DNA from 3 places in the Nesterenkonia suensis genome. Region 1 is predicted to be linked to each of the others. Evidence: riboswitches for the same ligand, from Rfam matches in the RefSeq annotation. Region 1 holds a riboswitch; each other region holds the start of a gene.

Region 1 (10,104 bases):
CGCTGCCGGTGGGCCGACTCGCTGACCGGCTCGGTCGCCTGCGTGAACCCGTGCTGGGTTCGGTCGGTCTGCTCTATGCGATCCCGTCGCTTCCCCTGTTCATCGTGCTGCCGATCCTGATCGGCACCGGAGTCCGGGACACGCTGAACGTGGTCGTCGCCCTGACCCTCTTCGGCCTGGCGCTGATGGTCCGATCAGCTGCGGACGCCTTCGCCGCCGTCTCGGATGATGTCCGACTGGCCGCCACTGCGGTCGGACATTCCCGGATGGGCGCGTTCCTCACCGTCGAGCTGCCGCTGGCCGGCCCGGCCCTGCTCGCCGGGCTGCGAGTCGTCTCGGTGAGCACGCTGAGCATGGTCAGCGTCTCCGCGGTGCTGGGGGTCACCAGCCTCGGCTCGCTGTTCACCGACGGCTTCCAGCGCGGCATCGTGCCCTCGATCGTGGCGGGCATCGTGATGACGGTGGTGCTCGCCGTCGTGGTGGACCTGCTGCTGGTGGCGCTGGGTCGGCTGGCCATGCCCTGGCAGCACCGGCGGGCCGGGGCGACGGGATGACTCCGCTCGTCGACGCCCTCCAGTGGGTGCTCAGCATAGAGAACTGGGCCGGTCCGGGAGGGCTCGGAGTGCGCATCGCCGAGCACCTCTGGTACACGGTGCTGGCGGTCGGGATTTCGGTGCTGGTGGCCCTGCCGATCGGGCTGATCATCGGGCACACGGGGCGAGGCCGTGCGGTGGCGGTGCTGTCCACCGGTGCCGCTCGGGCGCTGCCCACGCTGGGGCTGATCACCCTGACCGCCTTGGCGGTGGGCATCGGGCTCACCGCGCCGATGATCGCCTTCGTGGTGCTGGCTGTGCCGTCGATCATCGCCGGCGCGTACGCGGGAGTGGAGGCGGTGGACCGCCGGGTGGTGGACGCGGCCCGTGCCCAGGGGCTGAGCCCGTGGCAGGTGCTGACCACAGTGGAGGTGCCGCTGGGACTGCGACTGATCCTCGGCGGCATCCGCCTGGCGACGCTCCAGGTCATCGCCACGGCCACGCTGGCAGCCTATGTGGGTGCCGGGGGACTGGGTCGGCCGCTGTTCCTGGGCCTGCGCAACCATGACTATGCCATGATGCTGGGAGCGTCGTTCATGGTCATCACCGTGGCAGTCCTGGCCGACGCCGTGTTCGTCATCGCCCAGCGGATGCTCAGGAGGATCCCCGGGATCGTCTGAGCCTCAGGAGAGGATGTGAGCCCCGTGCCCCACCCCGTCAAGAGATCCGTCAGCCGTCTCGCCGTGCGCGGGCGCGGGCCTGTCACGCTGCTCGGTCTGGCCGCGCTCGGGCTGACCGCCTGCGGCGCCGAGGATCCGCTGGCCGAGGGCGGGGGTGACGGTGAGGGCGGCGAGGGCGGTGCGATCGTCGTCGGATCCCAGCAGTACTACTCCAACACAATCATCGCCGAGCTCTATGCCCAGCGTCTGGAGGCGGCCGGCCACGAGGTGGACCGGCAGTTCGACATTGGTCAGCGTGAGGTCTACATGCCGGAGCTGGAGTCCGGGGAGATCGACGTCTTTCCGGAGTATGCCGGGAACCTGCTGCAGTATGTGGACCCGGAGTCTGAGGCGTCGGACCTCGAGAGCGTCCTCGCCGGACTGGAGGACAGCCTGCCGGAGGGCATCTCCGCGTTGTCACCGGCTGAGGCCACCGATCAGGACAGCTTCGTGGTCACCGGGGAGTTCGCCCAGGAGCGCGGGCTGAGCAGCGTGGGCGACCTCGCCGACGTCGACGAGGAGCTCAGCATCGCGGCGAACTCCGAGTTCGAGACCCGTCCGTATGGGCCGCAGGGGCTGCAGGAGGTCTACGGGGTGGAGATCACCCTGGTGCCGGTGGAGGACTCCGGCGGGCCGCTGACGGTGCGCGCGCTGCTGGACGGTGACGTGCAGGTCGCCGACATCTACAGCGCCGACCCTGCTATCGAGGCCCATGACCTGGTGAGGTTGGAGGACCCGGAGGAGCTGGTCCTGCCGCAGAACATCGTCCCGCTCGTCTCCGAGTCCGTGGACGCGGAGGCGTCGGCACTGATCGAGGCGGTCACCGCGGAGCTGAGCCAGGAGGAGCTCAATGGGCTCAACGCGGCCAGCGTGGATGACCAGGCTCCTGCTGCGGAGGTCGCCGCCGACTGGCTGAAGGAGAAAGGGCTCGACGACACCTGAGCACCCGCTTGCGAGCACTGCGCATGCGGGGTGAACACATGAACATAGATGACGGCATGTGACGTCGAATCTTCGTCTGTGCGGCGACGTGCAGTAGCGTGGTGCTCACACCACCGACCATCCAGAGCGGCCGAGAGATCTGGCTCCACGACGCCGCAGCAACCCGGGAGAGCCGGGTGCTCACGCCAGAAGCGATGGAGGAGCATGAGCACTGACGTGTCTGCCGCGCCCACCCGACGGCCCGCGAAGCGCCCGAACGGACAGTGGAAGATCGACGGCACCGATCCGCTGAACCACAACGAAGAGTTCAAACAGGCGGACAACGGTCTGAACGTCCGCGAGCGGATCGAGCAGATCTATTCGAAGCAGGGCTTCGACTCCATCGACCCCGATGACCTGCGCGGCCGATTCCGCTGGTGGGGCCTCTACACCCAGCGGCGGCCCGGAGTGCCGGCAGGGGCCCACAACTCCCTGCCGCCCGAGGAGGTCGACGACAAGTACTTCATGCTGCGGGTCCGGATCGACGGCGGGGCCCTCACCACCGAGCAGCTGCGCGTCATCGGCGAGATCTCCCGGGACTTCGCCCGGGACACCGCGGACGTCACCGACCGGCAGAACGTCCAGCTGCACTGGGTGGCCGTGGAGGACGTCCCGGAGATCTGGCGCCGCCTCGAGGCGGTCGGTCTGGGCACCACTGAGGCCTGTGGAGACACCCCCCGCGTGATCCTGGGCTCGCCGGTGGCCGGCATCGCCGCGGACGAGATCATCGACCCCACTCCGGTGATCGCCGAGATCGTCCGGCGCTACATCGGTGACCCGGAGCTGGCGAACCTGCCGCGGAAATACAAGTCCGCGATCACCGGGCATCCCTCTCAGGACGTGGTCCATGAGATCAACGACTTCTCCCTGGTCGGGGTGCTCCACCCGGAGCACGGCCCCGGCTATGACCTGTGGGTCGGCGGAGGGCTCTCCACCAATGCGCGGCTGGCCGAACGGCTGGGGGTCTTCGTCCGCGAGGAGGAGGCCGCTGAGGTCTGGCACGCGGTGACCCAGACGTTCCGTGACTACGGCTTCCGGCGTCTGCGCAACAAGGCCCGGCTGAAGTTCCTGCTGGCCGAATGGGGGCCGTCGAAGTTCCGTCAGATCCTCGAGGACGAGTACCTCGGACGGCGGCTCACCGACGGTCCGCCGCCCGCCGCACCGGACACCCCCGGGGACCATGTGGGCGTCCACCGGCAGAAGGACGGCCGGTACTACATCGGCGTCACCCCCACCGTGGGACGGGTCTCCGGCACGCTGCTCATCGAGCTGGCCGACCTGCTGGAACGTCACGGCTCCCACCGGCTGCGCACCACCCCGCACCAGAAGCTGGTGGTCCTCGACATCGCCGAACAGGAGATCGAGGCCGTCTCCGCCGGTCTGGCGGAGCTGGGGCTGGATCCGCGGCCCAGCGTCTTCCGCCGCTCCACCATCGCCTGCACCGGCATCGAGTTCTGCAAGCTGGCCATCGTGGAGACCAAGACCACGGCGGCACGGACCATCGATGCGCTGGAGGAGCGCCTGGCCGACGTCGCCGATCAGATGCCGGTCCGGCTGAGCCTGCACATCAACGGCTGCCCCAACTCCTGCGCCCGGATCCAGACGGCGGACATCGGACTCAAAGGCCAGCTGCTGCCGGACGGCGACGGCGGCAAGAGCCCCGGCTTCCAGGTCCACCTCGGCGGGGGGCTCACCTTCGTCGACCGTGACGAGGCCGGTCTCGGGCGCACTGTGCGCGGGCTGAAGGTCACTGCTGAGGAGCTCGTCGACTATGTGGAGCTGCTCGTGCGCCGCTACCTGGCCGGACGCCAGTCCGGCGAGACCTTCGCCCAGTGGAGCCACCGCGTCGACGAGTCCGAGCTACAGAAGAAGGAGGTCGAGCCGGCATGACGACCACCACAGACTTCACCACAGCGGACCGGTTGCGGTCCCTGGCGGCCGCCGGGGCCGAGGAGCTCGGCTGGGAGGCCTCCGCCGATCAGGTCATCGGCTGGGTGGCGCGGAACGTGGACACCGCCGACGTCGCGGTGGCCTGCTCCATGGCGGACGCCGTGCTGCCTGCCCTGGTGGCTGAGCAGCTGCCCGGCGTGGACGTGCTGTTCCTGGAGACCGGCTACCACTTCACCGAGACGCTCGCCGCCCGTGACGAGGTCGCCCGCCAGCTGGACGTGACCGTCGTCGACGTCACCCCGAAGCTGACCGTGGCGGAGCAGGACGCCGAGTACGGCAAGGACCTGTTCGGCCGGGACCCCGCCGCCTGCTGCCGGATGCGAAAGATGGAGCCGCTCGCCGAGGCGCTGAGCGGCTACAAGCTCTGGTTCACCGGAGTGCGTCGGGACGAGGCTCCCACGCGGGTGGACACCCCGCTGGTCACCTTCGACGAGCTGCACGGGCTGATCAAGGTCAACCCGGTCGCCTCCTGGAGCTTCGACGACCTCGTCGACTACTCGAACCGCCACGCTCTGCCGGTGAATCTGCTGCTGCAGAACGGCTACCCCTCCATCGGCTGTCGCCCCTGCACCCGCCCCGTCGCCGAGGGCGAGGACCCCCGCGCCGGCCGCTGGTCCGGCAGCGGGAAGGTCGAATGCGGCATCCACACCACCACTGCCACAGGAGCCTGAGATGACCACCGCCACCGCCGCGCCCGCCCCGCGGGCCGCCGACGTCGCCGCCGCCGTGGACCTCGCCGGCCAGTCAGCACTGGCCCGACTGGAGGCCGAGTCCATCCACATCATCCGCGAGGTCGTCGCCGAGTTCGACCGCCCGGCCATGCTGTTCTCCGGAGGCAAGGACTCGGTGGTGATGCTGCACCTGGCCGCGAAGGCCTTCTGGCCGGGGAGGATCCCGTTCCCGGTGGTGCACATCGACACCGGGCACAACTTCGAGGAGGTCATCGACTTCCGGGACCGCACCGTGGAGCGCCTCGGTCTGGAGCTGGTGGTCGGCAGCGTCCAAGAGCTCATCGACTCCGGTGAGCTGACCGAACGTGCCGACGGAACCCGCAATCCGCTGCAGACCGTCCCGCTGCTGCGCACCATTGCGCAGCGCCGCTTCGACGCTGTCTTCGGCGGCGCCCGGCGGGACGAGGACCGGGCCCGCGCCAAGGAGCGGATCCTCTCGTTGCGCGACGAGTTCGGCCAGTGGGACCCGCGCAGCCAGCGCCCCGAGCTGTGGAATCTCTACAACGGGCGTCACCGCCCGGGCCAGCATGTGCGGGCCTTCCCGATCAGCAACTGGACCGAGCTGGACGTGTGGCGCTACATCGCCGCTGAGGACATCGAGCTGCCCCCGCTGTACTACGCCCACGAGCGCGAGGTCTTCCAGCGCGACGGCATGATCCGCGCGGTCGGGCCGCACAGCCGGCCCACCGGTGACGAGCCGACCGAGCAGCTGCGGGTGCGTTACCGGACGGTGGGGGACATGTCCTGCACCGGGGCCGTGCTCTCGGAGGCTGCGGACAACGCTGCGGTGCTGCGCGAGGTCGCCGCCGCCACCATCACCGAGCGCGGGGCGACCCGTGCTGACGACCGGCTCTCCGAAGCTGCCATGGAGGACCGCAAGAAGGACGGATACTTCTGATGACCGCCACATTGTTCCGGCTGGCCACCGCCGGCAGCGTCGACGACGGCAAGTCCACCCTGGTGGGACGCCTCCTCCACGACGCCCAGGCCATCCTCTCCGACCAGCTCGACGCCGTCGTCCGCTCCTCCAAGGACCGTGGTTTCGGCACCGACGGCGCGGAGCTCGACCTCGCCCTGCTCACCGATGGCCTGCGTGCCGAACGCGAGCAGGGGATCACCATCGACGTCGCCTACCGCTACTTCGCCACGGACCGGCGCAGCTTCGTGCTCGCCGACTGCCCCGGGCATGTCCAGTACACCCGCAACACGGTCACCGGCACCTCCACCGCGGATGCGGTGGTGCTGCTGGTCGACGTCCGCCACGGCGTGGTGGAGCAGACCCGCCGCCACCTGGCGGTGGCGCATCTGCTGCGGGTGGAGCATGTCATCATCGCGGTCAACAAGATCGACGCGGTCGACTACCGGGAGGAGCCCTTCCGGCAGGTCGAGGCGGACCTCGCTGCCATCGTCGCCGAACTCGGGTCCGACTCCCACGGGAGCTCCGGAGCGTCCGACCCGATCGTGGTGCCGGTCTCCGCGCTGCGCGGGGACAACGTGGTGGCCCCCTCGGCGAACACCCCCTGGTACGAGGGCGAGGCGCTGCTGCCGATCCTGGAGCAGCTGCCCGACGCCGACCATGCCCGGCGGCGCACGGAGCCGCTGCGCCTGCCGGTGCAGACCGTCATCCGTCCGCACTCGGATTTCCGCGGCTACGCCGGACAGATCGTCTCCGGCGCGTTGGAGGCCGGGGACGAGGTGCTCATCCAGCCCGGTGGCCACCGCACCTCGGTGACCGCCGTGCACCGGACCCAGCTGCAGGCCCGGGCAGCCGCCCAGGAGACCGGCCAGGAGACCGGCCAGCAGACCGGCCAGGAGACCGACGGCGCCGGCCGGGCCGAGGCTCCGGAATCGGTGGTGGTGGAGCTTCAGGGACAGTTCGACGTCGCTCGCGGCCACTTGCTGACCTCCTCGGAGTCACCGGCGACCGAGCTCGACGAGCTGACCCTCTCCCTGGCCTGGCTGGGGGACGGCGCCCTGACCGACGGCGCCCGAGTGCTGGTCAAGCACGGCACCGCGACGGTCAAGGGACTGGTCAGCGAGGTGACCGACCGGCTCGACCTGGCCAGTCTGACCGCCCAGCCCACGGACCAGCTGGTGCTCAACGACATCGGCACCGTCACCCTGCGGCTGGCACGCGCCCTGCCGGTGGACGACTACGCCACCGCCAAGCGCACCGGTGCGGTGCTGCTCATCGACCCGGACAGCGGCGACACGCTGGCCGCCGGCATGGTGCGGCTGCCGGTCCCCGCAGAGGCCGAGGACCAGGACGACGACGCCTGGCTGGCGGAGTGAGCCATGGGCCGGGTCCGCATCACCTCTGAGCAGACCACTGCTCCCGACGGACGGGTCGTCTCCCGTGCCGCCGGGCCGCGGCGGGCGCTCGCCGTCGGCGTCGCGACCGGGACTGCGCTGCTGGTGGGCAGCACGGCGGTGTTGGGTGCGACCTGGCAGGAGGAGCCGCAGCTCGAGGACACCCTCTCCGCTGAGGAACTCTATGCCGGTGACCAGCGGGCAGACTCCGTGCGACTGGGATACTTCCCCAACGTCACCCATGCCCCTGCCCTGGTAGGTCTGCAGGAGGGTCTCTTCACCGAGCACCTGCACGGCACGGCCTTCCAGGCGGAGACCTTCAACGCAGGTCCCGCCGCGGTGGAGGCGCTCACCGCCGGAGCGGTGGACGCCGCGTTCATCGGCCCCACCCCGGCGATCCACTCCTACGCCCAGTCGGAGGGGGAGAGCCTCTACGTGGCCTCCGGGGCCGCATCCGGCGGCGTCCAGCTGGTCGTCCGTGACGGCATCGACAGCCCGCAGGACCTGGTCGGCTCAGACCTGGCCACCCCGCAGCTGGGAGGCACCCAGGACGTCGCCGCCCGGGTGTGGCTGGCTGAGCAGGGGCTGACCGACGACGTCGGGATCACCCCGACGGACAACCCGCAGGTGCTGCGGCTCTTCGAACAGGGACGGATCGACGCCGCCTGGGTCCCTGAGCCCTGGGCCTCCCGACTCGTGGAGGAGGCCGGAGGGCAGGTGCTCGTCGACGAACGGGAGCTCTGGGACGGCGGGGAGTTCCCCACCACGGTGCTGGCGGTGAACCAGGAGTTCGCCCAGGCGCACCCGCAGACCGTCAAGGACCTGGCGACGGCCACTGCCGCCGCGGTGACCTGGCTCCAGGACACTGAGGAGGCAGAGGTGCACCGCACGCTCAACGCACAGCTGGTCGAGGACCTGGGTCTGGAGCTGCCGGCTCCGGTGATGACCCGCTCGCTGGAGCAGCTGAGTTTCACCACCGACCCGCTGCAGGAGGCCTTCCCCCAGCTGGTGGAGGACTCCGAGACCGCCGGCACCGGAGGCCCCGTCGACGTCGGCGGCCTGGTGCTGCCGGCACCGGTGGAGTCCGACGGCACACCGAGCGGCGGATCGAACGGCGCACCGAGCGGGGAACCCCGTGACGCACTCCCTGACGCATCGAGCGGCGCCGCGCGCGCCGAGGAGGAGGACTGATGAACGAGGCCGTGGTCTTCGACGCCGTGGACAAGTCCTTCGCCGAGGGGCCGGAGGTGCTCTCCCAGGTGAGCTTCGACATCGCTGAGGGGGAGTTCGTCTGCCTGCTGGGCGCCTCCGGGTGCGGGAAGTCGACCCTGCTGAGCATGATCGCCCAGCTCGAGCGACCCTCCGGCGGAGCCATCGAAGTCACCGAGGGCGGGGCCGCGTTCATGTTCCAGGACGCCTCCCTGTTCCCCTGGCTGACCGCCGAGCAGAACATCATGCTCGCCCTGCGCCTGGCCGAGGGCCGCTGCCAGATCCGGCAGCGCAAGGTGCGCAGGCAGCGCGCGGCCGAGCTGCTGGACCTCGTCCGGCTCTCCGACCATGCCGGACGGCGCCCCCATGAGCTCTCCGGGGGCATGCGCCAGCGGGTGGCCCTGGCCCGCGCACTCGCGCAGGAGCGGCCGGTGCTGCTGATGGACGAGCCCTTCGGCGCCCTGGACGCCATCACCCGCTCCCTGCTCCACGAGGAGCTGCTGCGCATCTGGCGCGCCACCGGGCGCACCATCGTCTTCGTCACCCACTCGGTGGACGAAGCGGTGCACCTGGGCCAGCGGGTGCTGCTGCTGTCCTCCCGTCCGGGCCGGATCATCGGCGAATGGGAGGTCTCCGAGCAGGATCGTGACGGTGCCCGTCGGGCCGGGCTGGTCGACGAGATCACCGAGCGGCTGAGAAGCGAGGTGGGGCGCCATGGTGGTCACGCGAACTGAGCAGCACGCCCACCACGGCCCCGCACGAGGAGACTCGGAGAGCTCTGCGGTCGACCCGGACGGGACCGGTGCGAGCGATCGGCCGGAGATCCACCAGGGCAGGGGAGGGTCCGACGTCGTCGAGGTGTCCCGTGGCCTGGACGCGCTGGAGACCAGCAGCCCGGCGGCCCGACGGCGGCTGGATCCGCAGTCGGTGCTGCTGCCGGTGGCCGCCCTCGCGGTGGTCATCGTCGCCTGGCAGCTCTACGTGATGACCGGGCATCGCCGCGCCGACCTGGTCCCCGGACCGGTCGACGTCGCCGCCACTGCCTGGGAGCTGTGGCGCAGCGGAGCGTTCTGGGACGCCGTGAGCACCTCACTGGGGCGCGGGCTGACCGGCTTCGTGCTCAGCATCCTCATCGCGACTCCGGTCGGTCTGATCATCGCCCAGGTGCGGCTGCTCCGGCAGGCGTTCGGGCCGCTGATCTCCGGGCTGCAGGTGCTGCCCTCGGTGGCCTGGGTGCCGGCGGCGGTCATCTGGTTCGGCCTCACCGACGCCACCGTGTACTTCGTGATCTTCATGGGGGCCATCCCCTCGGTGGTCAACGGCCTCATCGCCGGTGTCCGGCAGGTTCCCCCGCAGCACCACCGGGTGGGACGGGTGCTGGGGGCGAACCGCTGGCAGATGACGACCCGCATCCTGCTGCCCGCCATCCTGCCCTCCTACGTGGGCGGACTGCGGCAAGGCTGGGCCTTCTCCTGGCGGTCTCTGATGGCCGCCGAGATCATCGCCACCGGAGGCTCCATGGGCTTCGGGCTGGGCACGCTGCTGGACCAGGGACGAGCGCTCGCCGACATGTCGGTGGTGCTGACCGCGGTGCTGATCATCCTGCTGGTCGGGGTGGTCGTGGAGCTGCTGGTCTTCGCCCCGATCGAACGCCGTCTGCTGACGACGAGA
Region 2 (10,104 bases), on a different contig from region 1:
CAGTGGCCACCGCGCCGATGCCGCCCTCCAGGGAGGCGAGGCGCTCCTCCAGCGCGGCCACGGTCGGATTGCCGATCCGGGAGTAGATGTTGCCGAACTTCTGCAGCGCGAAGAGGTTCGCGGCGTCGTCGGTGTCCTTGAACACGAAGGAGGTGGACTGGTGGATCGGCACCGCACGGGTGCCGTAGACGGCATCCGGCACGGCCCCGGCATGCAGGGCCCGGGTGCGGAATCCGAACTGTCGATCGCTCATGGAAGCTCCTGGATCGGTCGAGAGAGGTGGTCAGGGTCAGTGGTTCGGGCGGCTGCGGTGCCACGGTGCTGGCAGATCTGCGCGATCTGCGGCACGCAGTGCTCGTTCTGCAGGCTGGTGGTGTCGCCGAGGGATTCGCCCTGGTGCAGCTGAGTCAGCAGTCGGCGCATGATCTTCCCGGAGCGGGTCTTCGGCACCTCCGGCACCGGGATCACCGTCCGGGGCTTGGCCACCGGGCCGATCACCTCCCCCACATGAGCGCGCAGGGCGGCCAGCAGCTCCACCTCCGCCTCGGCGTCGACGACGCCGCCCTCCCGGGTCAGTCGTTCGCGGGCCGTGTCGGTGAGCACGGTGAAGGCGACGGCGGCGTGGCCGGTGGTCGCGTCCGGCACGGGGCACACCCCGGCCTCCACCACCTCGGGGTGGGAGACCAGCGCCGACTCGATCTCGATGGTGGAGAGCCGGTGGCCGGAGATGTTGATGACCTCGTCGATGCGACCCAGGATCCAGATGTCCCCCTCAGCGTCCCGCTTGGCGCCGTCGCCGGCGAGGAACCAGCCGCGGTCGGCGTACTTCTCCCAGTAGGAGGTGAAGTACCGCTCCGGATCGCCCCAGACCGTGCGCGCCATGGCCGGCCCCGTACGGGTGAGCACGATGCTGCCCTGCGTCTGGGCAGGCGCCGGGGTGCCGGCGTCGTCGACGACGTCCACCGCCACACCCGGCATCGCCCGGGAGGCGCAGCCGGGCTTCAACTCGGCATCCTCCGGACGGGGACTCATCACCGTGGAGCCGGATTCGGACTGCCACCAGGTGTCCACCATGGCAATGGCCGGGGCGCCGTCGTCGTCGCGGGTGTCCTGGCCGAGCTGGCTGCGCAGCCAGGTCCAGGCCTCCGGGTTCACGGCCTCGCCCACGGTGCCCAGCAGGCGCAGCGAAGAGAGGTCATACTCGGGCGGCACACCCTCGGGGAACCAGCCCATCAGGGAGCGCACCAGGGTCGGCGCGGTGTAGTAGGTGGTCACGGCGTGGCGCTGGATGATCTCGAAGTGGCGCCCCGGATGCGGAGTGTTCGGCGTGCCCTCGTAGATCACCTGCGTGGCGCCGGCGGCCAGCGGCCCGTAGATCTCATAGGTGTGTGCGGTGACCCAGGCCAGGTCCGCCGTGCACCAGTGGACGTCGTCGACACGGCGTGCCGGGTCCGGGTGGGCGAAGAGTCGCAGATAGGTGAACAGCGCCGCGGTGAGGTATCCGCCGGTGGTGTGCACCAGGCCCTTCGGCTTCCCCGTGGTGCCGGAGGTGTACATGATGAACAGGTCCTGCTCGGCGTCGAAGGCCTGCGGGGTGTGCTCGGCGGAGGCGGTCTCCACGACGTCATGCCACCAGACGTCCCGGCCCAGACCGTCCCCGGCCAGGTCCTCGCTGGTCCACGAGGCATCCGAGCCGGTGCGCCGGATGACCAGCACATGGGCCAGGCTGCCGCCCTCGGCCACGGTCAGGCCCTCCACGGCGGCGTCGGCCCGCTGCTTCACCGGCACGGCCTGCCCGCGGCGGAACTGGCCGTCGGTGGTGACCAGCAGCGTCGCCCCGGTGTCCTCGACGCGGAAACGCAGCGCCTCGGCGGAGAACCCGCCGAAGACCAGCGAGTGCACCGCGCCGATGCGGGCGCAGGCCAGGGTGATGACCACCGTCTCCACCAGCACCGGCAGGTAGATCACCACCCGGTCCCCGCGACCCACACCCAGGGCGGTCAGGGCATTGGCGGCCTGATTGACCTTGTCCTGCAGCTGGGCGTAGGTGACGTCCTCACGGTCCCCGGGCTCACCTTCGAAATGCAGGGCGACGACGTCACCGCGCCCCGCAGCCACATGACGGTCCACGCAGTTGACCGCGGCGTTGAGCGTTCCCCCGTCGAACCAGCGGATGTCCGGGCCGCGGCGGGACCGCGGGTCGGGATCCGTCCAGGAGTGCGTGGTGTGCCAGGGGGTCTCCCAGTCCAGCAGCGACGCCGCCCGATCCCAGAAGCCGAGGCGCTGCTGTTCGGTGATCGGGTCCGCCCAGGAGTGGACGTCCGCGGCCAGCGGGTGCTGCGGCGTCGCCCGATCGATGTCTGACGCAGGCGTCACGCCCATGTCTTCAGCGCCTTCCGCTCGACCACACCCAGCAGGGCGTCGGTGAGCTTGCCCAGCACGGCCAGCAGGATGATGGCCAGCAGCAGGCGGTCGGTGCGTCCGTTGTTCTGCGAATCGGTCAGCAGGAAGCCCAGCCCCATGGAGGAGGCGATCAGCTCCGCGGCCACCAGGAACAGCCAGGCCTGTGCCAGAGCCAGACGCAGCCCGGAGAACACACTGGGCACCACTGCCGGCAGCTGAACGGTGACCAGCAGTCGCAGCCCGTGATACCCGAACGCGCGGCCTGCCTCCACCAGATGCGGATCCACATGCCGCAGGGCAGAGTGCACGGCGGTGAACACCGGGAAGAACGCGCCGATCGCGATCAGCGTGACCTTGGAGTCTTCATGGATCCCCATCCACAGGATCAGCAGCGGCACCCAGGCCAGGGAGGGGACCGCACGGAACGCTCCGACCGTGGGGTGCAGCAGGGTGTCGGCGACACGGGAGAGTCCCAGCAGCGAGCCCACCACCAGGCCCAGGCCGGCGCCGATGCCGAAGCCGAGCAGCACACGCTGCACGGAGATCGCGATGTGCTGGTAGAGCTCCCCGCGTTCGAACAGCTCCACGCCGGCGCTGAGCACGGTCTGCGGGGCCGGCAGCTGCACGGGGGAGAACATCCCGGAGGCCGCGACGCCGTACCAGAGTCCCAGCAGCGCCAGCGGCACGATCGCTCCGAGCAGGACCCGTCCTCCCGGGATCCGGCGCACCGGAGCGGGCACTGCAGCGGTCGGACTGTCCGGGTCGGTCACCGCCGGGGGCGCGGCAGAGTCCCGTTCGCCCACCGCCTGCGCCGGCTCGGCGGACTGCAGGCGGGCCGCCTCGGCCCGGGGGTGGGCGTCATCGGGCAGCGTCTGGCTCATCACTCATCATCCTCGACGATCGTGGCCTCATCGTCGGCCCCTTCTGCCTCAGTGGCGGCACGATTCTCCGCGAACTCCGGGTGGAACAGGGTCTCCAGGGCGTCGTCGATGCTGTCCTGGCTGGAGACGTCGCCGGTGTCGATGAAGATCGGGCCGACCTCCTGGAGCACCTGGTGCTGAGCCTCGCCGGGGACCGGGTCGACCTCGAAGTTCGACCGCTCCTGGATGACGGTCTCGGCGACCTCCAAGTCGATGTTTCCGTACTCGGCGAGGATCTCTGCCGTCTCGTCCGGGTTCTGCAGGGCCCACTGACGCGCCTGCTCATAGACGTCCACCACGGTCTGGACGACCTCCGGGTGATCGTCGATGAACGACTCGGTCGCGTTGATGACGCTGTAGGTGTTGAAGTCCACGTTGCGGTAGAAGAGCTCCTGGCCGTCGGCCTCGGCGCCCGCCATGATCGGGTCCAGCCCGGCCCAGGCGTCGACGTCCCCATTGGCCAGCGCAGTGTGGCCGTCGGCATGCTGCAGATTCTGCACCTCGACGTCGCCGATCTCCAGACCGGCCTCCTGCAGGGACTGCACCAGGAAGAAGTACGGGTCCGTGCCCAGGGTGGCGGCCACCGAGGCGCCCTCCAGGTCCTCCACGTCGCCGATGCCGGAATCCGGGGAGGTGACCAATGCTGACCATTCGGGCTGGTTCTCGATGAGGACCATGTGGATCGGTGAGCCGTTGGCGCGGGCCAGCAGCGCCGCCGAGCCGGCCGTGGAGCCCAGGTCGATCGCCCCGGCACGCAGCTTCTCGTTGGCGTCGTTGGAGCCGTGGGACTGGATCCACTCGACGTCGGTGCCGGCCTCAGCCAGCTCCTCCTCGAGCCAGCCGTGCTCCATCATCACCAGACTGAGCGGGTTGTACGTGGCGAAGTCGATGCTGAGGGTCTCCAACTCGCCGTCGGCTCCGGCGCCGTTGCCTTCGCCCTCTACGCAGCCGGCGGCCAGGAGCGTCACGCCGACGCCGGCGATCGCGGTGCGGGCGGCCCGGCTGAGCTGGCGGCTGGTGCGGCCGACAGCGCCGGGGACAGCGCCGGGGACAGCGCCGGGGACAGGACGGGGGGAGGGAGTGGTCAGGCTGGGCATGAGGTGAACGGACCTTTCGTGGGTGGTGGTCGTCGCTCTGCCTGCGCCCCGGCCGAGACGGACTCTCGCTGGCGCCGCCCGGCGGAGACCAGGGGCGTGCGGGTCATGCTCGGACGCCCGCGCAGGGCAGAGCGGACGGGGTCAATGTGCGTGGGCGTCGACACCGAGCCCGGCGAGCAGCTCACCGCGCAGGGCGGCCAGCTCGGCGGAGGCGCGGTCGCGGGGTCGGCTGCCCGGAACGGTGAGCAGCCGGGAGACGGTGGCGCCCTCTCGGGCGTCACCGGAGGGGTCAGGGCCGAGCAGCAGGATGCGGTCGGCGAGCTGGAGGGCTTCGTCGACGTCGTGGGTCACCAGCAGCACGGTGGTGCCGGTCTGCGCGTGGACGTCGAGCAGCAGGTCCTGCATCTTCAGCCGGGTCAGCGCATCCAGGGCGCCGAAGGGCTCGTCCAGCAGCAGCACTCCGGGGCGCCGGGCCAGCGCTCGGGCCAGCGAGGCGCGCTGCGCCATCCCTCCGGAGATCTCCCGCGGGCGCAGCTGGGCGCGTTCGGCGAGGCCGACCAGCTCGAGCAGCTCATCGACCCGATCCTGGCCCTCAGCCTTGGGGACGCCGCGTGGCAGGCCCAGCGAGACGTTGCGGTGGACTGAGCGCCAGGGCAGCAGCCGTGGCTCCTGGAACCCGACGGCGGTGCGCTCGTCATAGGTGCGCACGGGGGTGCCGTCGATGACGACCGTCCCGGTGTGCCCGGTGTCCAGGCCGCCGACGGCACGCAGCAGGGTGGACTTCCCGCAGCCGGAGGCACCCAGGATGGCGACCACCTCACCGGGGGAGACGTGCAGGTCGACGTCGCGCAGCACGGTGCAACCGTCGAAGCTGCGTCCGACGTCACGCAGCTCGACGTCCAAGGAGTGGGTGGCCGCGGCGGCGGGTCGTTCGAGCACGGCCGTGCCGCCGGACGGTCCAGAGGTGAACAGGTCAGACTCGCGGGGGGCGAGTGTGGGTGCAGAGGAACCCATAGGAATATCTCTCCCATCGATCCTGGCGGTAGCACCTTTTCTGATGCGATGGGCACAGACGGCCCATCAGCGCATCCGAAGGTTGCTGCGGCGTCGTCGAGCCAGATCTCTCAGCCGCTCGGGATGGTGGCACTGTCAACCCTACGCACATCGGGGCCGACCGGGCAAAGGAGATGTCACAGTATGAGACATCCCCGGAGCGGGGGCTTGCTCGGCAGCGCTTCGCAGGAGGGGAGGGGTCAGCTCTCGGAGGAGAGCGGGTCGAGGGTTCGGAACCGGCTCTGGTGGAACACCAGCGCTTCGGCGTCCTCCTCGACGGCGAGGTCGAGCAGTTCGAGCACGATGATGTCGTGATCCCCGGCCCGGACCTGATCGTGGATGCGCGTGGTGAAGGTGACCGGTGCGCCGTCGAGCGTGATCGCGCCCCGCGCTCCGGTGGTGAGGTCTACCCCGGAGAAGCGGCTCTGACGATCCTTGGAGGCGATCTTCCGGCACAGCGCCTCCTGGCCGCGACCGATCAGGGAGATGCCCAGCTCCGCATCCGCGCCGACGAGCTTCGGCCAGGTGGAGGAGCTGTGCTGCACCGCCAGGGTGGCCAGCGGCGGCTCCAGCGAGACTCCGACCGTGAAGGTGGAGGCGACGAGTCCCTCCGGGCGGCCGTCCACTGCGGCGGCGACGACGACCACGCTCTGTGGAAAGCGTCCGAAGACCTCACGCAGCTCCCCCGGGTCGATGGTGCTCAGCGGGGTGGCCTCGCGGGAGGCGACGACGTCGTGGGTCTTCTGCACGGGCGCCTCGGCAGTGGTCGCAGGGGTCGGGGTGGTCGCAGGGGGCCCAGGGGTGGCCAGTGCTGCGCTCATGGAGGATCAGCTCCCATCGGTCCTGGCGGCAACACCGCCTCCGACGTGCTCGCCAGGCAGGCGGGGCACGTCGCAGGGTGGCTGCGGCGTCGTCGAGCCCGATCTCTCAGTCGCTCGGGAAGGTCTCGTCAGGCCAGCGTACGGACGCCGGTCGAGACCTTCAACGGCGTGTCCGAGGGGGGCTGGCTGAGGAGCCGGCCGAGGAGCCGGAGGGAGGGCCGTGAGAGAGGGTTCGGGCTCCTCGAGGGGGGGAATGGGAGGTCGAGGGGAGGAGGGGACGTGACGCAGCCCGGTCCGCGCATTCTTACGTTCTATGTCATGAACTTATCCGTGGAGTTTGACGAATGTTCAGGTCTGCGGCGTAGGCTGGGATTCACCAACCCATCCAGAGCGACCGAGAGATCTGGCTCGACGACGTCGCAGCAACCACCCGGTGCAGCCGCGCTCCTTGCGGTCCGGGGAACGGTGCTACCGCCAGAGACGATGGAGACTGCCTGATGATCTCACCACGTCATGTGTTCATGACCCTCCACGCCGCGCGGCGCCACGGGATCCACCACGGCGTCGACGGCGTCCGCCGGACCGCGCGTCCCGCCTCCGGTGCGGCGCCTTCCGGCGCCCCATAGACTCTCCCGACGTCGGCCCCGTGGTTTCACTGGGCATGGCCGCGTGGTCGGCGTCGGGAGTTCCTCTCTGGTGCTGCATCAGCAGGGCGTGGTCTCCCGTCTTGGGGTCGATCTCCTGGAAGCCCTGGCGGCGGTAGAATCGCCGGGCGTCGGCATCAGGCGCATCCGCCGGGGCCTCTGCCAGGGCGACGCCCGGCGTCCTCAGCACCGGCTCGCTGCACGTGCGTCCCGTCCCTGCCGCCGTCGTCCATCCTCACTCCTCCTCACCGTTTCGCACGGTCAGATCACGTCTGCCCCAGCAGATCTGGTGAGGCAGACGTGATGTGGTGGTGCAGAACCTCCTGCGCGGACGGTCCACCGCGGTTCAGCGCGAGGCGCGGTGCAGGATCTGCTCCATGATCGCGTCATGCACCATGCGCGGCTGCCCATAGGCGGGGTACCGGAACTGCACGATGTTCGCGTACGGGTTCACGTCCAGGACCACTGCGCCCTCGTCGGTCTCCAGGTCGGGCACCAGCAGGTCGACGGCGGCGGCGCTCAGTCCGGGGATGGCCCAGAGCCCGTCCACGGCGAGTTCCTTCAGCGCATCGGGCAGCTGATCGGTCACGTCCACCGTCACACCGCCGCCGCGAGTGGTCTCGGCGATCGGGGTCAGCTTCTGGATGCGCCCCGTCTCCGGGACGTCCTGAGTGGTCAGGCCCATCCGAGCGAGGAACTCCTCGGTGACCTGCGGCTGACGAGCCCGCAGATAGGTGTTCTTCCGGCGCCGGTGGATCTCCGCCTCCGCCAGCTCGCCGATGGTGGAGACGCCATCGCCGACCACGTAGAACGGCACACGCACGATGCCGCCGACGACCTTCTCCCCCACCACATAGACGCGCAGGTCCAGCCCGGGGTGATGCTCCTCGACGATCATCTGGTATCGGACGTTGGAGGTGGCCGCCCGGGAGGCCATCGCCTCCTGCCAGGCCTGCCGCAGGCCCGCCTCGGTGCGCACCCCGGTGCTGATGCCCTGACCGGCGCGGCCCGAGGACGGCTTCACCACCACGGGCCCGCTCACCGCCTTCATGTACTTCACGGCCCGGGAGAACTCGGTGGGGCTGATCGCCCGGCCCTTCGGGGTGGGCACCTCCGAGGCCATCAGGTACCGCTTGGTCATCTGCTTGGACCGGGAGACGCGCCGCGCCTGGTGGCTGACCAGGGAGGTGATGACGGAGTCCATGCCGCCGATCACCACACCAGAGAGGAACAGCAGGCGGTTGGTGTCGTTGATCTTCTTCACGGTGATCTTCTGACGCTTGGCGGCTGCCATCAGCAGCTGGTCATGGGCGGAGACCCGGCTCCAGGTACGCAGCTGGTCCGCCTGGGGCTCCACGTGGGAGGCGATGAATCGCTCGACGGCGTCAGCAGAGGCTGAGAGCACCGGCGCGGTCCGCTCCGGAGGTGACGCGGGGCCGTCGGAGGTCGTCGTCTCGGCGGGGCTGTCCGTCGGGGCGGAGGATTCAGGGGACATGCGTCACAGGATAACCTCCTCCGCATCACAGGGAGGCGGACATCAGGATCTGCTCGGCGATCGCCCCGGCCACGTCCCGCGACCTGCCGTAGGCGGGGAAGTGATGCGGGGCGAGGCTGGCACTGGCCTCGGCCTCCAGCACCACGGCTCCTTCGGCGGTGGTCAGGTCCGGCACCAGCAGGTCCACTGCGGCCGCATACAGGCCGGGGACCGCCCACATGGCGTCGACGGCGAGGTCGGCGAGGTCTTCTCCGACCTGGTCGGTCACATCCACCGGCACCCCACCGGCGCGGAGGTTCGCCGCCTGATTCAGCATCACCAGTTCGCCCTTCTCCAGCACCGAGGAGAGGGAGAGGCCCAGCGGCCGCAGGTCGGCCTCCCGGACTTCGGGGAGATGCTCGGCCAGCAGGCTGTGGCGCTGCCGACGGGCGAAAGTGTCCTCCAGCAGTGCGCGCAGCTCCGAGGAGCCGTCGCCGACGAGGTGCAGCGGGACCCGGACGATCGCGGAGATCAGCCGCTCGCCGACGACGAAGGCCCGCAGGTCCAGACCGTCATGGAACTGCTCGATCAGCAGGCGCCTGCTGGGTGCTTCCTGGGTCTGCCGGGACTCCAAGGCCACCGGCCAGGCCTGGCGCAGCTCCTCGGAGCTGGTCAGGCCGACGGTGATCCCCAGCCCGGAGCGGCCGCTGGCGGGCTTGAGGACTCCCGGGCCGGACAGCGCCCCCAGATACTTGGCGGCCTCGGTGATCTCCTTCTCGCGGAAGGAACGGCCAGCGGGGGAGGGGATCTCCTGCAGCTCGAAGTGTCGTCTGGTCAGGGCCTTGTTGCGGGCGATCCGGCGCGCGTTCGCGGAGACGAGGGTGGTCACAGAGCGGTCCATGCCGCCGACGACGACGTCTCCGAAGGTGAATACGGCATGGTGCGGGTCGACCTGACGGACGCTGATCTGCCGACGGGCCAGCTCACGCTGGAGCAGCGCGATGTCGTGGGGGACTCGGGGTGCGTCGCGCAGCTCGTCGGCGCGGGGTTGCACGTGGTCGGCGATGAACCGCTCCAGCGCCGTGGGCTCGGCGCCGAGCTCGATGTCGATCGTCTCGCCGTCCGCGGCGGTCGACTGCGAAGCGTTCCCGTGGCTGGCCATGGGCACCAGGATATCCCGGGGTGCGACGTCGCCGTCGGGAGGCCGCAGGAGTCTGACGTTCCGGCCCTGCCTGCAGGTGGCTCGGCGGTGTGGGCCCTGATCAGCCGCGAACGGCTGTCATCAGGGCCCACACCGCCGAACCCCCCTCTGTGTGGAGGAGCCGGTCAGCCGCCGTCGCGGGTGCCCGGGCTTCCGCCCTCCTGGGCCCAGTCGCTGCCGTCCTTCTCCGTGCTCAGCCCGGGGTCGCTGTCGACGTCGCCGTGGCTGGAGGGCACGGTCTCCGGGGCGTGGAACTCCTCGTCGAAGGTGTCTGAGGCTTCCGTGGCGCCCTGTCTGACAGCCTCGGCCGCGGCGGCGGCGGCCCGTCTGGCCGATTCCGCCACCTCCTGGGCCACCCTGCCGGCGGTGTCGGTCGCCGAAGAGACGGTGTCCTGGATCTTCTCCTGCAGGTCAGGGTCGTTCCAGGCCTCAGAGGCGGACCTGCGCGCCTTGTCGAAGCCTTCTCTGCCGGTCTTGGTGCCGATCACATA
Region 3 (10,104 bases), 250 kb from region 1:
GAGGTGGCCGCCGGCGGCACCGTCCTGGATCCGGAGGTGGTCTCCCAGCTGCTGAGCCGACAGGCCGGGCGCGACGGTCTCGACGCGCTCACCCCGCGTGAGCTCGAGGTGCTCCAGCTCATGGCGCAGGGGCGTTCCAACGGGGGGATCGCCGCCGCCCTGCACCTGAGCGACTCCGCGGTCTCCAAGCACATCAACGCCATCTTCACCACGCTGGACATCCCTCCGGCCAGCACCGACAACCGGCGGGTGCTGGCCGTGCTGGCCTACCTGTCCTCCGGGCGGGAGAGGGGAGTCGCATGAGTGCCACGCCGAGGACCAGCCGATGGCCCCGGAGGCTCTGGGGCGGGCTCGGTGCAGTGCTCACCGCCCTGGTGCTGGCAGCCTGTGTGCACCCGTCACTCGTGGGTATCCTCCAGCTGACCTGGTTGGCCGGCGGCCGCGAGCCGGAGCAGATCCAGCGCACTCTCGGTGATCCGCAGGAGGCGATCTGGTACTCCGGCGAGGCCCTGCAGATGACGTTCTCCGGGGAGGACCGCGACCGCATGGAGCTGACAGAGAACCTCCACCGGGTGCCGGGAGACCCCTTCACCGAGGTCACCCAGCTCGACGGCGCCACCGCCGTGACCACCCGCTGCGCCCCGGACTGCGGGACCCTGGTCGATCAGGAGCTGCTGATCCCGCGCGAACAGGACCTGAGTGTGGTCTCCGCCGAGGGCATGTACTACACCGTCCAGCACCTGGAAGGCGATCTCGACCTGTGGCTGACCGGAGGAGACCTCGGCGAGGTCACCGTGGTGGGGGAGCCCGACTACGTGGCCGGCCACGTCATGCTGTTCGGGATCCAGGGTGACGTCGATGTCCGGACTCTCCAGTCCGGGGTGTACGCCGAAGGGCTGAGCGGCCAGGTCGTCGCTGTGCAGACGGGGGTCGGATCATTGGACCTGACTCACACCGCGCTGCCCGCGTCCCTGGAGGTCAGCACCGGCCGCGGGGACATCAGCATCACCCTGCCGGCCCAGGAGGATCCGTGGCGGTGCACGGTGGAGACCGAGGCGTCGGGGGAGGTCGACGTCGACCTCGGAGAGGAGACTGTCAACAGGGAGGATGACGACGAGGTGACCTGCCGGATCGCCCTGCGTACCGGAGACGGCGACATCACGCTGACCAGCGCGCCGCCGAAGCCCTGGGAGCGGGACTGACCCAGGCTCGGAGCCACGGAGTCACGGAGCCACGGAGTCACGGAGTCTGGGCATGACGAGGGCGGGCCGGCCGCCGCAGAGCCGAGCTCCGCGGCTGCCGGCCCGCCGCCGTCGTGATCCTGACCTCACCGACGGAGCGTCATACTCCGGCCGGGACCCGCGCCAGCTCGGCGCGCACCACCGCGGTGGCGTTGACGAGATGGCGCAGCGAGGCCTCCGTCTCCTCCCAGCCGCGGGTCTTCAGGCCGCAGTCCGGGTTGGACCACACGATCTGCGGGTCCAGCACCTCGGCGGCCAGTCGCAGCCGTTCGATGAGCTCGTCCACGCCGGGCACCCGGGGGGAGTGGATGTCCCACACGCCCGGGCCGATGCCGCGGGAGAAGCCGTGCTCGGCCAGGGCGGTGACCACCTCGAAGCCGGAGCGGGATGCCTCCAGGGTGGTGACGTCGGCGTCGAGCGCGTCGATCGCGTCGATGACGGTCTCGAACTCCGAGTAGCACAGGTGGGTGTGCAGCTGGGTGTCCGGCTTCGCCGCGGAGGTCGCCAGGCGGAAGGACTCCACCGACCAGCGCAGATACTCGGGTCGCTGGGCCACCTGCAGCGGCAGCAGCTCCCGGAGCGCCGGCTCGTCCACCTGGATGATCCGGGTCCCGGCGGCCTGCAGATCCTCCACCTCGTCCCGCAGGGCCAGGGCGATCTGGTCGGCCGTGGCGGCCAGCGGCTGGTCGTCCCGCACGAAGGACCAGGCCAGGATCGTCACCGGGCCGGTCAGCATGCCCTTGACGGGCCGGCGGGTCAGTGAGGCGGCGTAGCGGGTCCACTCCACAGTGATCGGGTCCGGGCGGTGCACGTCGCCGAAGAGGATCGGCGGTCGCAGGCAGCGCGAGCCGTAGGACTGCACCCAGCCGTGGGCGGTGGTGATGAACCCCTCCAGGTTCTCCGCGAAGTACTGGACCATGTCATTGCGCTCCGCCTCGCCATGCACCAGCACGTCCAGACCCAGGTCCTCCTGGCGGCGGATGCAGTCGGCGATCTGCCCGCGGATGGCCTGCTCGTATCCCTGCTGGTGGAGGGCGCCGCGTCGGTGGGCGGCCCGCACTCGGCGGATCTCGGGGGTCTGCGGGAACGAGCCGATCGTGGTGGTCGGCAGCGGCGGCAGATCCAGAGCCGCCTCCTGCGCGGCCCGGCGGTGTTCGGCGTCGGCCCGCCGACGGTCCTGGGGCAGCACCTCGTCCAGACGACGGCGCACCGCCTCCACCCGGACCTGCGGGTGCTGCTCCCGGAGCCTGCGACGCGAGGCATCATCGGCGCGCAGCCCCTCCAGAGCGTCCGGGACTTCGGAGAGGTGACCGGCCAGTGCCAGCACCTCGCCGACCTTCTGGTCCGCGAAGGCGAGCCAGCCGGCCACCTGCGGGTCCAACTGCGTCTCGCGGGCGGCGTCATGGGGGACATGCAGCAACGACGTGGAGCTGCTGACCGTCAGCGGACCCTCGTGGCGCTCCCGCAGCTGGTCCAGCAGCCCGGCGGCCCGGGCCACACCGGTGCGCCACACGTTCAGCCCGCCGACGACGCCGGCGGCCACAGTCCGTCCGGTCAGCGGCTCCAGGGCCTGCTCCGGGGGGAGCACGCCACGTTCGAGGTCGAGGCCCACCGCCTCGACGCCGGCTGCGCCGAGGACTGCCAGGGCGTCGTCGCCGGCGGTGCCGTAGCTCACCGGCACGAACAGCGCCGGGCGCTCCGTGAGCCCCGCGAACGCCGTATAGGCGGTGCGCAGGCCGGTGACGATCTGCTCCCGCGGGAGGTCCCAGCCGTCGGAGGCGAGGGCGGGCTCCTCCAGCTGCACCCAGGCCGCGCCGGCGTCCTGGAGGGCGCCGAGCAGGGTGGAGTAGGCGGTCACCAGCTCATCGAGCCGGTCGAACCGAGACTCCTGGGCGAGGCTGCCGTCGGTGCCGTCGGCGGGGCTCTCGGCGGAGCTGACGGCCTTGGCCAGCAGCAGGAAGCTCACCGGGCCCAGCAGGGTGGGCCGGGGGAGGGCCGCACCGGCCGTCTCGGCGGCCAGATCGCGGAAGGTGCGGAAGCGCTCGGCGACGGCGTCCGGCTGAGGGGAGAAGGCGACGTCGGGCTCGATCTCCGGCACGTAGTAGTGATAGTTGGTGTCGAACCACTTGGTCAGCTCCAGCGGCTCCACCGTGGAGGTGCCGCGGGCCAGCGCGGAGACCAGTGCCAGACCCTCACCGGAGTCCGGGGAGGCGGCGGAGAACCCGGCCTCGCGGAAGCGCCGTGGCACCAGGCCGAGCAGCACCGAGGCGTCCAGGACCTGATCGATCACGGCGCCGTCGGCCGGGATCGCCGAGTCCGCCTCCAGGCCGAGGCCTGCCAGATGGCCCAGGGTGCGGGTGCGGTGGGCGCGGACCGCCTCGCGCAGCGCGGCGACGTCTCCGCCGCGCCAATGGGCCTCCAGCGCCTTCTTGATCTCCCGGTTCGGTCCGATACGCGGGTATCCGAGTACGGTGGCCGGCAGGGCGGGAACCTGAGCGGGCGGCTGGTCCTCGGGGCGGGCAGGGGCGGTGGTCATGATGTCTCCTCTGTCAGATGTGTCAGGTGTGTCTGGGGTCAGACGCAGGTGATGGACGGGTCGCATGGAGTGCCCGGGCGGTTCGTCCCGGGTGAGGCGGCAGGGCGCACCAGGACAGCCGACCGCGACGCGGTCCGCAGGCATGAAGGGGCCCTGTGAGGTGGGGAGCGGTGCGCTCCGGCGTCAGGACAGCTCGGGTAGGACCCGCTGCTGACGTGCGGCATCCCGGATCCTGAGGTGATCGAGGATCGCCAGAGCGGCCGGGTGTTGGTTGAACGTGAACAGGTGCAGCCCGGGACATCCGAGCTCGAGGACCGCGTCGATCAGGTTCAGCGTGGCGGCCACCCCGCGGCGTCGTCGTTCGGCCGGGTCTGCGACGTCGAGGTAGTCCAACAGGTGCTGCGGCACCGGAACTCCCGAGATCTCCTCCAGACGCCGCAGCCGCGTGGGGCTCGTCAGCGGGGCCAGCCCGGCGACCACGGGCAGGTGGATGCCCTGAGATCGGGCGTCGTCCACCAGACGGGCGTAGTCCTCGGGGTCATAGAACACCTGGGTGATCGCGTAGTCGGCGCCGGCCTCCTGCTTCTCCCACAGTGCGCACAGGTCCGCCGCGTGGTCCCTGTCCGTGCCGGAGGGAGGATAGGCGGCCACTGAGATGGACACCGGACGGGCGCCCGGCCCCTTGGGAGGGTCCAGCCGCTCGTCCTCCACCTCGCGGACCAGGCGCACCACCTCGGCGGCCCGATTCAGTCCGCCGGGCTGGTGGACCCACTGCCGGCCCCCGTCGGGAGAATCCCCTCGCAGGGCCAGGACGTCCCGGACGCCGAGGTCCAGCAGCTGCTCCACGGCGCGGCGCACCTGGGCAGGAGTGCTTCCTGCGCTGATGAGGTGTGCCATCACGGGGGCGGGGGTGCTCCGGAGCAGGTGCCGGATGACCTCCAGGTTGGCCCCCTCGGGTTGGTTGTGGCCGTGGGTGACGGAGAAGTAGTCCGGACCGGCCTCGGCCAGCAGCTCGATGCTGCGCCAGGGGTCGCGGCCAGCGGTGGCGGGACGCGGCGGGAAGACCTCGAAAGAGATCAGCGAGCGGCGTCGGGTGCGCTGCACCAAGTAGGAGGTGTGTGACGTGTGGTCGTCCGAATCCAGGGCGTGCTGAGGCAGAGTGCCGGCGGACGGCACAGATGGTGTCATGGAGGGTCCTCCGTGTGGGGCGTTCATCATCGTTCATGAGGCGCCACAGGGAGGCTTCCCCTGCGCCGTGCTTGCCGCTGAAGATAAATTCATCGCAGTGAATACGAGTTTCGCGGCCGGATCGTCATCTGGGGCACCCCGTCACGCGGGAAAGGGTTGCCGACCGGCCAAGCCAGAGCTTATGTGACCGGTTCTCGTGATCCTTCGGTGTTCTTCTCTGCCACGACGCTAGCACGGTCGGGCATGCGAGAGAAGGGTCGACGTCATGGATGACGATATATGAACATAATGAACACGGGGTGCTGGCGTGAGGTGTGCGGCAGGGCGTGAGGCGTGTCCACGCGTCTCGTGGAGCGGTGCATCGACTGTGTCACGCAGGAGGGTCGCCGAGCGTGGCGAGGAGCTCTCCGATGCTGTGATGGCGCTCGAGGGGATGCCGAAGGGGCCGGTCGCGATGGATTCGATATCGATTGCGGCGGCCTTCGCGCTCCCTGTCGACGTATCCGTCGGCGATCAGGTCCGCCAGGATCCGCTGGGCGGCGCGCTCGGTGATCCCGACCTTCCGAGCGATCTCCCGGACGAGCATGCCGGGCTCTCTGGCGACGCAGAGGATGACATGGGCGTGGTTGGTGAGGAAGGTCCACTCTGAATCCGGCACGGGGTCAGTATAGATCCAGGGTGACAGAATAAACATGAAACAAAAGTCGTGTATTGTGTGTCAGCAATGGGGCGGCCGCCCGGTGGCCCCGTCGTGCAGGACCCTCCCGGAAGGACCCGCTGCATGCTCGACCCGGTCATCCTCTTCTTCGTCCTCGGCATCGCGGCCGGACTGCTGCGTTCTGAGCTGCGGCTGCCTGCCGCCGTCTATGAGCTGGTGACCATCGTGCTGCTGCTGGCCATCGGGCTCAAAGGAGGCGTGGAGCTGGCGAAGCAGCCCCTGGGAGAGCTGCTGCCGCAGATGGTCGGAGTGGTGGCCATGGGGTTCCTCCTCGCCCTCGCCGCGTTCCCTGTGCTCCGACTCCTGGGACGGCTGGCTCGCGTGGATGCCGCGTCGATCGCCGCGCACTATGGCTCTGTGAGCGTCGGCACCTACGCTGTGGCCGTTGCCTATCTCGGCAGTCGCCGTGTGCCTTTCGAAGAACACATGCCGTTGCTGCTGGTCATTCTGGAGGTGCCGGCGATCCTCGTCGGGATCGTGCTAGCCAGGGGCGTCAGCCGGTCCACACGCTGGGGCTCGGTGATGCACGAGGTGTTCCTGGGCAAGGGCATCGTGCTCCTGCTGGGGGGTCTGCTCATCGGCTGGGCCTCCGGGCCTGAAGGCGTCGTTCCGCTCGAGCCTCTGTTCATGGACCTCTTCAAGGGGATTCTGGCATTGTTCCTCCTGGAGATGGGGCTCATCACGGCAGGCCAGGTAGCAGGGCTCCGGAGACATGGGGTGTTTCTGGCCGCATTCGCCATCGGTATGCCGCTGTTCTCCGCAGTGGTGGGCACGGGAACAGCCATGCTGCTGGGCCTCTCCCTCGGGGGTACGGTGGTGCTGGCGACGCTGGCTGCCAGCGCGTCCTACATCGCGGTCCCGGCCGCCATGCGCATCTCCGTGCCGGAGGCGAACCCGACGCTGTCCTTGGCCGCCGCCTTGGGCATCACCTTTCCGTTCAACGTCCTGATCGGCATACCCATCTACCACGCCATGGCCACCTGGGTGCATGGCTAGGAGCAGGCTCATGGATCCGCACGCGCGCAAACTGCTGACCATCGTCACCGAGGCGGCCCTGGAGGGAAAGATCCTGCGTGATCTGGAGCAGCTCGGCACTCGTGGGCATACGATCACCGACGCCCGGGGAAAGGGCCGCCGAGGAGTGCGCGATGCAGGCTGGGAGGCCAGCGCGAACATCCGGGTGGAGGTCGTCTGTGACGCGGGCACCGCTCAGGCGGTCTCTGCGTATCTGCAGGAGCACTACTACCGGGACTATGCGATGACCGTGTGGGTCATCGACGTCGAGGTGCTGCGTCCGGAGAAGTTCTGACCTCGGTTCCGCCTAGGCTGACATGCATGCCTGACCAGTACCTGAGGAACGAGATGCGCCGGAATGTGCGGAGATCGGTGCGCCGGTCGCTGCACACTGCTTCCAGGAGTGCCGGAGGCGGCAGGTGGCGCGGACGCCGTTGCGGTGGCAGTCAGGGACTGCTGTGGTGGTTGGTGGGACTGGTGTGCCTGATCGTGATCGGTGCGGTGATCAGCTGGATCCTGGGTCAGGACGAGGGCCCGTTCCCCGAACGCTCCGAAGGGGCGGAACGCGGCACGTTGGTGCGGGTCGTCGACGGGGACACGCTCGTCGTGGAGCTGGACGGGCGTGACGAGCGGGTCCGGCTCCTGAACATCGACACCCCCGAGTCGGTGCACCCTCACCAGCCCGTCGAATGTCTGGGTCCGGAGTCCTCAGCGCATATGGAGTCACTGGTTGCGCCGGGGGACCCTGTCATCCTCGAATTCGACCGGGAGCGCACCGACCGGTACGACCGCCTGCTCGCCGGAGTCTGGAGGGATGATGTGCTGCTGAACGTCCAGATGGCCCGGGACGGCTATGGTGTGCCGGTGCACTATCCTCCCAACGATCGCTTCCTCGACCCGGTGGAAGTGGCCTGGGCTCAGGCAGAGGAGGACGGCGTCGGGCTCTTCGCCGAGGACCTGGGCTGCGAGCCGGCGCTGCCCTGACTCGGGCCGAGGCGCGGTCGACATAGGATGGAGCCATGAGCAGCACCCCGGAGCCGGTGACCCGGCGGCAGAGGATCGCGGTCGCGGCCGGGACCATCGGCGTCCTCGGGGCGGTCACCGTCGGCAGCTGGCTCATGATCGACGGCACCATCGAGATGGACCTGGTCGGCGGCGCCTCCATCCCGGTCGGCGAAGACTGTCCTACCGCCACGCTTGCGCCGGTGGTGCCGGAACGGGTTCCGCTCACAGTGTTGAACACCACCAATGAGCCCGGCCTCGCCGGGGAGGTGGCCGGGAGCCTCGCGGATCGGGAGTTCCGCGTCGAGGCGGTGGACAACGACTACTTCGCCGACACCGGCTTCGAGGCCATCATCCGTGTCGGCGAGCGCGGGCTGCGGCAGGGATACACCGTGCAGCAGCATCTGCCCCAGGCGCTGATCGACGTCGACGACCGAGAGGGCTACGGCGTCGACCTCGTGCTGGGATCCGAGTTCACCGGGCTGCTGGACGAGGCGCAGGTCGATCCGGAACCGGGCCGGCTGGTCTGCGGCGGAGGATGAGACGACGATGGGCCGCCCCGAGAGTATCGGGGCGGCCCATCTTTCCTCGCCGCGCGTGCAGTGCGTCAGCGGAGAATCAGGCCTCGGCGTCCTTCCAACGACGAGCGCGGATGAAGGAGCGCACGCCGATGACGATGTAGACCACCAGCAGCACGAAGGTCACCGTGCTGACGATGACGGCGGCGGGCCGCTCGGCTTCTCCGGCGACCAGAGCGCCCAGCTGCATCACGTTCATCGAGGTGCCGATGACGCCGAGCAGGGCGACCACCAGGGCGATGTGGATGCCGATCTTCGCGCTCTTGAAGCCGATCAGGCCGCTGATCAGCAGCACCAGGCCGAGGAACGCCGGGATCAGGGCGGTCACGCTGGCGAACGAGGTGGCGGCGTAGGCGATGATGCCGAGCAGGATGAGGATCCCGCCCAGGCCGACGGTGATGCGGGGCATGGGGCTCCTTGGTGTCGGGGTGGGGAGGACGTCCTGTCCTCCATCGGTGCTGGACCGGACCTTCGGCCGGTCAGCCGAGAGGCTCGGCCCAGCGGTCTTCTACACAGTGTAGTAGACGGGTGTGGCGATGACGTCCCCGGTCAGGTCTGGTCTTGGGGCGTCTCCACGCAGGCCCGAGCGGCTCCGGAGGTTCCGGCCGCGTCCTCATGCGCGCGTGCCTGCCCCGCTCAGTCGACCTGAGTCCAGGTTCCGCAGGTCTCGGTGGTGAAGACCAGATGGTCGTCGACGTCGAGGGTGATGACCAGCGGCTCCCCGAAGCCGGGATCCTCTCGGGGGATGATCCCGGAGTCCCAGACCGTCCCCTCTCCGCGGAGGTCCGCGAAGATGTCCCACCAGCAGAACGGAGAGTCGACGTCCCAGGTCAGTTCATAGGTGCCGGGTTCGATGTGGCCGCCGATCACATACATCCCGGTGCCGAACTGCGTGGCCGGGCTCTCCGGGTAGGTGGCCTCCACGGGGAGCCACTCGCCGCAGTCGCGGGAGTCGACGACGTCGCCCTCCTCCAGGACGGCGATGCCACGGTCCTCCGCCCCGGTGCGCAGCACGGTCGACTCCGAAGCGTCGGCGTAGATGACGTAGAAACAGGTGGCGTCCTCGGGGCCGGAGTCCGGATCCTGGCGATAGGACCCGGGGACGATGTCTTCGCCGACGACCATGCTCTCACCGTCGGAGAACGCGGCCCCTCCGGGCGGCAGCAGGTCCTCGTCAGCCACTGCGTCGGGCCTGGCGTCGAGGTCGGGTCCTTCGGGGGAGGGGTCTCCTCCTCGGGCGTCCCCGGGGTCGGCGATGTGCTGCGGGGACCGGCTGACGGAGGTGCTGGTCAGCACCAGGGTCACGACGAGGGTCGCGAACAGCACGGTCAGTCCGGCGATCAGCGACAGCCCCCACCGGTGAGTGGTGATGAACCCCGGCGGCTGGGCGGCCTCAGCTGGGCCGTCCTCCGGAGACGCCGCACTCATCGCGGCTCGAGCCGCACCGCACCGTCGAGGCGGATGACCTCGCCGTTGAGCATCGGGTTCTCGATGATCTGGCGGACCATCAGCGCATAGTCTTCCGGGCGGCCGAGCCGCGCGGGGTGTGGAGTCTTGGAGGCCAGTGACTCCCGAGCGGCTTCCGGAAGACCCGCCATCATCGGCGTCTCGAACAGCCCTGGGGCGATCGTCACCGTGCGGATCTGCGACGACGCCAGCTCCCGAGCGACCGGCAGTGTCATCGACGCCACCGCCCCCTTGGACGCGGCGTAGGCCACCTGGCCGATCTGTCCGTCGAAGGCCGCCACGGAAGCGGTGTTGATCAGCACGCCGCGATCTTCCCCGTCGGGCTCGTTCTCCCGCATCGCGGCTGCGGCCTGGGCCATG

The links. A riboswitch is a leader RNA that binds a small molecule or an ion and turns the genes downstream of it on or off. The one in region 1 is predicted to bind S-adenosylmethionine.
Region 2: another riboswitch for S-adenosylmethionine. It lies ahead of ACYVKI_RS13950 (ABC transporter ATP-binding protein); the one in region 1 lies ahead of ACYVKI_RS01935 (nitrite/sulfite reductase).
Region 3: another riboswitch for S-adenosylmethionine. It lies ahead of ACYVKI_RS00865 (methylenetetrahydrofolate reductase); the one in region 1 lies ahead of ACYVKI_RS01935 (nitrite/sulfite reductase).

Annotation. Positions count from the first base shown of each region.
Region 1 covers NZ_BAAGRN010000001.1:441,943-452,046, forward strand. The annotation lists gene ACYVKI_RS01920 (ABC transporter permease) at 1-554, shown strand, start outside; gene ACYVKI_RS01925 (ABC transporter permease) at 551-1,213, shown strand; gene ACYVKI_RS01930 (ABC transporter substrate-binding protein) at 1,238-2,194, shown strand; SAM riboswitch class I at 2,309-2,395, shown strand; gene ACYVKI_RS01935 (nitrite/sulfite reductase) at 2,399-4,123, shown strand; gene ACYVKI_RS01940 (phosphoadenylyl-sulfate reductase) at 4,120-4,854, shown strand; gene cysD (sulfate adenylyltransferase subunit CysD) at 4,856-5,812, shown strand; gene ACYVKI_RS01950 (sulfate adenylyltransferase subunit 1) at 5,812-7,206, shown strand; gene ACYVKI_RS01955 (ABC transporter substrate-binding protein) at 7,210-8,415, shown strand; gene ACYVKI_RS01960 (ABC transporter ATP-binding protein) at 8,415-9,167, shown strand; gene ACYVKI_RS01965 (ABC transporter permease) at 9,148-10,104, shown strand, end outside.
Region 2 covers NZ_BAAGRN010000025.1:71,450-81,553, reverse strand. The annotation lists gene ACYVKI_RS13970 (O-acetylhomoserine aminocarboxypropyltransferase/cysteine synthase family protein) at 1-253, opposite strand, end outside; gene acs (acetate--CoA ligase) at 250-2,382, opposite strand; gene ACYVKI_RS13960 (ABC transporter permease) at 2,373-3,284, opposite strand; gene ACYVKI_RS13955 (aliphatic sulfonate ABC transporter substrate-binding protein) at 3,284-4,420, opposite strand; gene ACYVKI_RS13950 (ABC transporter ATP-binding protein) at 4,562-5,434, opposite strand; SAM riboswitch class I at 5,445-5,564, opposite strand; gene ACYVKI_RS13945 (flavin reductase family protein) at 5,674-6,294, opposite strand; SAM riboswitch class I at 6,673-6,784, shown strand; gene ACYVKI_RS13940 (hypothetical protein) at 6,792-6,920, shown strand; gene ACYVKI_RS13935 (ATP-binding protein) at 7,285-8,433, opposite strand; gene ACYVKI_RS13930 (hypothetical protein) at 8,459-9,574, opposite strand; gene ACYVKI_RS13925 (hypothetical protein) at 9,739-10,104, opposite strand, start outside.
Region 3 covers NZ_BAAGRN010000001.1:195,066-205,169, forward strand. The annotation lists gene ACYVKI_RS00850 (response regulator transcription factor) at 1-303, shown strand, start outside; gene ACYVKI_RS00855 (DUF4097 family beta strand repeat-containing protein) at 300-1,202, shown strand; gene metE (5-methyltetrahydropteroyltriglutamate--homocysteine S-methyltransferase) at 1,342-3,777, opposite strand; gene ACYVKI_RS00865 (methylenetetrahydrofolate reductase) at 3,961-4,965, opposite strand; SAM riboswitch class IV at 5,028-5,167, opposite strand; gene ACYVKI_RS00870 (helix-turn-helix transcriptional regulator) at 5,336-5,623, opposite strand; gene ACYVKI_RS00875 (sodium-dependent bicarbonate transport family permease) at 5,747-6,679, shown strand; gene ACYVKI_RS00880 (P-II family nitrogen regulator) at 6,690-6,992, shown strand; gene ACYVKI_RS00885 (thermonuclease family protein) at 7,019-7,681, shown strand; gene ACYVKI_RS00890 (LytR C-terminal domain-containing protein) at 7,717-8,241, shown strand; gene ACYVKI_RS00895 (hypothetical protein) at 8,318-8,686, opposite strand; gene ACYVKI_RS00900 (hypothetical protein) at 8,914-9,705, opposite strand; gene ACYVKI_RS00905 (SDR family NAD(P)-dependent oxidoreductase) at 9,702-10,104, opposite strand, start outside.